Regions from separate parts of the Faecalibacillus sp. MSK20_93 genome, predicted to be linked through region 1. Evidence: a T-box and tRNA genes for the amino acid it is inferred to sense, from the RefSeq annotation. Region 1 holds a T-box; the other holds one or more tRNA genes.
What was found. A T-box is a leader RNA that pairs with one kind of tRNA and senses whether it is charged. The one in region 1 lies ahead of leuS (leucine--tRNA ligase), so its partner is inferred to be a tRNA-Leu.
Positions count from the first base shown of each region.

Region 2: it has a tRNA-Leu gene. The T-box ahead of leuS (leucine--tRNA ligase) is inferred to sense a tRNA for this amino acid. The anticodon was not compared.

Region 1 covers NZ_JAJDKA010000001.1:4,205-7,642, forward strand. The annotation lists gene LJD34_RS00020 (ATP-binding cassette domain-containing protein) at 1-1,763, shown strand, start outside; T-box leader at 1,809-2,016, shown strand; gene leuS (leucine--tRNA ligase) at 2,052-3,438, shown strand, end outside.
Region 2 covers NZ_JAJDKA010000004.1:30,830-34,267, reverse strand. The annotation lists gene LJD34_RS02250 (deoxyguanosinetriphosphate triphosphohydrolase family protein) at 1-328, shown strand, start outside; gene metA (homoserine O-acetyltransferase MetA) at 343-1,287, shown strand; tRNA gene LJD34_RS02240 (tRNA-Leu) at 1,335-1,419, shown strand; gene pepV (dipeptidase PepV) at 1,481-2,848, opposite strand; gene LJD34_RS02230 (NUDIX hydrolase) at 2,950-3,360, shown strand; gene LJD34_RS02225 (Tex family protein) at 3,371-3,438, shown strand, end outside.

The sequences.
Region 1 (3,438 bases):
TGACATTTCAAGAAACAGGGATGTATGTCATTGTTGGTAAAAGCGGTAGTGGTAAATCGACACTTTTAAATATTTTAGGAGGTTTGGATAATGAGTATCAAGGTGTGATTGAAATTGATGGGCAAGATATTCGACAAATACCACATTATATTAGAAAATACATTGGTTTTATTTTTCAACAGTTTTATTTAATAGAAGAAATGAATGTTAAAGAAAATGTAAATCTCATTTCGTATTTTAAAAGAATAATGATTTCTAAAAAAGAATATTATTTAGAACGTTTAAAAATAAAAGACTTACAACGTTATAAAACAGCAATTTTATCTGGAGGTCAAAAACAACGAGTCGCTATTTATCGAGGATTTATTGCTAAGCATCCCATTATTTTATGTGATGAACCAACAGGTGCTTTAGATGCAAAAAATAGTGAAGAAATTTTTAAAATATTAAAACAACTGTCTAAAGAAAAATTAGTGATTGTTATTAGTCATGATGAAATACTTGCTAAAAAATACCATGATTATCTCTATAAAATAAAAGATTATCAATTAAAATTAATTCATCAAAATCCAATAACTCAAAGAAAAAAACAAGAAGAAAAAACAAGTAAAAGATCTTTTTTACAATTTATATTGAAAGAATTGAAAATGACGTGGAAGAGTTCTTTTATTGTTGTACAAGTTTTATTTTTAGCACTTTTAAGTATTTTATTGACCCTCTCATTGACTCAATCAACACAAAAACAAATTCATCAGCAATTAGAACAAATTATTCCTTCAACAACCATTATGTTAAAAAAGAAAAATAATCAAATGATCAAGATGGATGATTTGAAACAAATTCAACATCCAGCAATTCAATACCGTTTTTTACAAAATGATCAGGTGGATTTTTTAGGAATCTCTTTTTCTAAAAAATATCAAACGAAAAAAACACTTTATATTTCTGATTATATTCAGCAACCACAAAAGAAAATTCAAGGAAGAAAGATAAAAAATGCTCAAGAAATCATTTTATCTAAATCTACTTATGAACAACTTTTATATTTATCGCATCAGAAGAATTTAATAAATAAAGATGTATATTTGTTTTTTGAATATCAAAATAGAATTTGTTTTTATAAAGTTAAAATTGTAGGGATTGAAAATAAAAAGACTTTAATGGAGACCGTTTATTTTAATGAATATGCAATGAGTCAAATGTTAAAAGAACTTTATCAAATAGAAGTAGGGCAAACTGCTTTTTTGCAAGTGAAAGATAAAAATATTTTAAAAGATTTAAAAAATAAATATCCTTTATATCAATTTAAACTTGCAAATAGTTCATTATCTTCAAGCATCGATGAAAAATTTCAACAAATTGAATGGATCCTTTATTGTTTTAGTTCTTTATCAGTTGTAACAGCTTGCTTTTTATTAGGTGTTGTTTTATATTTGATGGTCATTAAAAGAAAAAAATATTTTGCTATTTTACAAACATTGGGGGCTTCATTATGGCAGATGATAACTCTTGTTTTGTGTCAAGGTCTAGGTATTTCCTGCACAGCATTTATAGAAGCAATGATTGTTTTAAAAGAGTTATTTATTTTTGCTAATCAGTTGATTCAAAAAAGTATTTCAGATTTGATGGATGAATTTTTTGTTATACAAAATAATTTGCTTTTAGGTGTTTTTATAGGAGTACTTATTTTAACATTATTATGTTGTTTGATCCCAATTAAAAAAGTAAAACAGATAGAAATTATAGAAGCTTTAAAGAGTTAGGAAGTTTTTTATTGCATAAAGTATGTGATGTGGTATAATAGAAAAGCAAAATCAATGAATAGGAGTACTAGCAAATCCCCTATATTTAGAGAGTCAGTGGTTGGTGAAAACTGATTATAATATTTGTGAACTCGCCTAGGAGATGTATTTTTGAATAAAGTAAAAAATATCGTAGAACTGCGTTAAAGTTTTGAGGTGCTAGAATTTTATTCTAGAACTAAGGTGGTATCGCGTTAAAATTGGCGTCCTTAGATAAGGACGCTTTTTTATATTTAAGGAGGAAAAATTATGCCGTTCGATCACACAAAAATAGAGCCAAAATGGCAAAAATATTGGGACGAAAACAAAACATTTAAAACAGATTGTTATGATGATTCAAAACCTAAATATTATTGTATGGATATGTTCCCATATCCATCTGGAAATGGTTTACATGTAGGACATCCTGAAGGATATACTGCAACAGATATCGTATCAAGAATGAAAAGAATGCAAGGATATAATGTATTACATCCAATGGGATTTGATTCATTTGGACTACCTGCTGAACAATTTGCGATTCAAACAGGTCATCATCCTGCTGAATTTACTAAAAAGAATATTGATGTTTTTAGAAAACAAATTAAATCATTAGGATTTTCTTATGATTGGGATCGTGAAATTGCAACAAGTGATCCAGAGTATTATAAATGGACACAATGGATCTTTACAAAATTATATGATCAAGGATTAGCTTATATTGATGAAATTCCAGTTAACTGGTGTCCAGAATTAAAAGCTGTTCTTGCTAATGAAGAAGTTATTGATGGTAAAAGTGAACGTGGTGGATATCCTGTTATCCGTAAACCAATGCGTCAATGGGTTTTAAAAATTACTGAATATGCTGAAAGATTACTAGCTGATTTAGATGACTTAGATTGGCCAGAAGCAACAAAACAAATGCAACGTAATTGGATTGGAAAATCTATTGGTGCAAATGTTGATTTTAAAATTGATGGAACAAATAAAGTGTTTACTGTTTTTACAACACGTTGTGATACATTATTTGGAGCAACATACTGTGTTATGGCACCAGAACATCCATATGTTGAAGAAATTACAACAGATGCTCAAAAAGCAGATGTTGAAGCTTATAAAGAAAGCTGTGCAAGTAAATCTGACTTAGAAAGAACAGAACTTAATAAAGATAAAACAGGTGTCTTTACTGGAGCTTATGCTATCAATCCTGTAAATGGTAAAAAAATTCCAATTTGGATTTCTGATTATGTGCTTGCAAGTTATGGTACAGGAGCTATCATGGCTGTTCCAGCACATGATGATCGTGACTATGAATTTGCTAAAAAATTTGGTATTGAAATCATTCCAGTATTAGAAGGTGGAAATATCGAAGAAGAAGCTTATACAGAAGATGGTGTTCATATCAATTCTGAATGGTTAAATGGCCTTGGAAAACAAGAAGCTATTGATAAAATGGTAGATTGGTTACAAGAACATCATTGTGGACAAAAGAAAGTATCTTATAAATTAAGAGATTGGTTATTTTCAAGACAACGTTATTGGGGTGAACCAATTCCTATCGTTCATATGGAAGATGGTACAATGCGTACAGTTCCTGTAGAAGAACTTCCACTAGAATTACCAGCAACTAAAAATTTCCAACCTCATGATAGTGGTG
Region 2 (3,438 bases), on a different contig from region 1:
CACAAATTATGTACAACTTATTTTAAATTCTATTTTTCAATTTTTATATAAATATGATAAGATAGCAAATGATAATCAAATAAATGTTTTAGAAGCTTTAAAGAAAGATCAAAAAAAATATCCTGTAACTATTCAAGGATATATGCATTGGTTAGAAAAGTATAGTCAAATGAAGCATTTTAATAGAAATCCATTATATCAAAATCATATTATTTATGATTTTGAACATGATAAAAATGCAATGGCTAAAAGTATTATAGATTATTTGTCAGGAATGTCAGATGCTTATATATTAAAAATATTTAATGAATTTATTTCATTTTCATAGAGAGGAAGTTACATATGCCAATAAAAATACCAAATGATTTACCAGCAAGTAAAATATTAAAAGAAGAAAATATCTTTGTTATGGATGAAACAAGAGCTTTATCACAAAGAATTCGTCCATTAAAATTAATTATTGTTAATATTATGCCAACTAAAATCGTGACAGAAACACAGCTATTAAGATTGCTTTCTAATACACCTTTACAAATTGAAGTAGATTGGTTATGTATGGAAAGTCATAATTCTAAAAATACATCACAAGAACATTTAATGGAATTTTATAAAACCTTTAATGAAATTAAAGATAATAAGTATGATGGTTTGATTGTAACAGGTGCTCCTGTTGAAAAATTAAAATTTGAGGATGTAGATTATTGGGATGAACTTACAAATATTTTTGATTGGGCCAATACAAATGTCTTTTCTTCATTCTTTATTTGTTGGGCTTCTCAAGCATCTTTATATTATTATTATGGTGTTGAAAAATATCAATTGAAAGAAAAATTAACAGGTGTTTATCATCATCATACAAATCCAGAAAAGATGAGAAGAAGAATTCTAAGAGGTTTTGATTATCAATTTTATGCACCCCATTCAAGATATACTTCTGTTAAAAAAGAAGATATTGAAAAAATTGATTCATTAGATATTTTAGCTTCTTCAAACGATGCGGGTGTTTATTTGGTAGCAGAAAAGGACGGGTCAAGATTTTTTGTTACAGGGCATCCAGAATATGATCCAGATACATTAGATAAGGAATATCACCGTGATTTAGCTAAAGGTGGGGATTGTGTAATGCCTAAAAACTATTATAAAAATGATGATGTCAATGATGAAATCTTAGTTAAGTGGCGTAGTCATGCCTATTTATTATTTTCAAATTGGCTTAACTATTATGTATATCAAAATACACCATATAACTTAGATGATTTATTAAAAATGAAGACGACTAATAAATAGTCGTCTTGTTTTTATCTTCAAAATGTGTTAAATTAAATATGTTAGATGCGGCCGTGGTGAAATTGGTATACACGTAGGTTTGAGGGACCTATGGCTTATGCCGTGCCGGTTCAAGTCCGGTCGGCCGCACCATAGAGTTGATAAGCTTATCTTTAAAGATAAGTTTTTTTGTATAAAAAAAGAATAGAAATTTCTATTCTTTAATTAAATCATAAATTGCTTTAGCAAAGATTTCTGTTGATTTTAATAATGAATCAATCTTTATGTTTTCATTGTTACCATGAATTGCGTTATCTTCATCTTTGAATTCACATCCAAAAGCTACACAATTTGGCATTGATTTAGCATAAGTTCCTCCACCAATTGCTTGTGGTTGACTTTCTGTATCACCTGAAACTTCAACATAAGCTTTATGAAGTTTTTGAACAAGCTCACTGTTTGGATCGATATAAAGTGGTTCATGAATATCACTTTCTAAATTTAATCCAAGAGACTGACATAATTCTTTTACACCATCACACATTTCCTTTAAATCAATTTCATGAGGACAACGTAAGTCTAATTCAATATCAGCATCTTCTTTAACATATTTGACAACACCTAAATTCATTGTTAATTTACCCATTAATCCTTCATGATTAATTTGTAAACCTTTTCCATAATAATCATTTAAATAAGTTGCAATAAAATGTACAAGTTTATTATTAATAACAGTATCTAAATAAGTTGCAAGTAAACTTACAGCGTTAATTCCTTCTTCTGGTAAAGAAGCATGTGCGCTTTTTCCTTTTAAGACAAGTTTTGTACAATTTCCTTCTTCTTCAATGATACCAGTTACATGATGATCACTTAAAAATTGTTTAAATGATTCTTCATATTGTTTATGATTGCCTTCGATAATTGCTTCACATTCACCAGGAACAATATTTACACGATCACCAGCTACCATTGCAATCAATCCATCTTTTTTTACATTTCCTGTTATATGGAAACGAACAATTCCTTTTTCACCATAAACAACAGGGAATTCAGCATCAGGAGTAAACCCCATAGATGGATATGGATTCTTAGTAAAGTAATGTTCAACGCAAGAAGATCCACGTTCTTCATCACAACCAAAAATAACACGAATTTTCTTTTTAACAGGTAAATCTAAATCATGAATGATTTTAGCAGCATAATATCCAGCAAGTAAAGGTCCTTTATCATCAGCAACACCTCTACCATAAAGTTTACCATTAGCTTGAACCACTTTAAATGGATCGCTGTCCCATCCTCTTGAATCAACAGGAACAACATCCAAATGACCTAAAATACCAAAACTTTCTTCTTGATCACCAATATCTATATGTCCAGCATAACCATTTTCATCATGTACAACAAAACCATCTCTTTTTCCAATTGCTAACATAGCATCAAGAGCTTGTCTACATTCACTTCCATAAGGTTGGTTTTCACCGATTGTTTTTTCATTATAAACGGAAGGAATTGCACATAATGTTTCAATATCTTGAATAAGCTGTTCCTTTCTTTTTTCGACTTCTTCTTTAAAGTTAATCATATTAAAATCACCTCAGCATATATTATACATTTTTCATAATAATTTTTAAACATATTTGATAAAATAATGTTATGATAAAGACAGTATAGGGGGAAATATCAATGGAAAATATAAGATTTCATATTACAGTAAAAGGAATTGTTGTTTTTAAACAAAAAGTATTATTAATGAAAAGAGTTAGACCATCTAGTGATGGACTAGGATATTGGGAGCTTCCTGGGGGCGGTTTAGAATATGGGGAAACACCGAATGAAGCTTTAAAAAGAGAATTGAAAGAAGAAACGGGTTTAACGATCGATGTTGTTAAACCAGCATATACTTTTACCAAAATAAGAAAGGATTATCAAACAGTAGGTATTGGTTATTTAGCATCTACAGATGATGATCATGTTTCTATTTCTTTTGAACATACGGATTATAAATGGTGTTCAATTGATGAATTAAAAGATTATTTATGTGATGAAATTTACCAAGATATTATCTATACGTTAAAAGAATATACAAGTATTTAAAGAGGTTTATATGAATCAAGAAATTATTAAAACAATTAGTGAAGAATTAAATGTAAGAGTACATCAAATTGAAGCAGT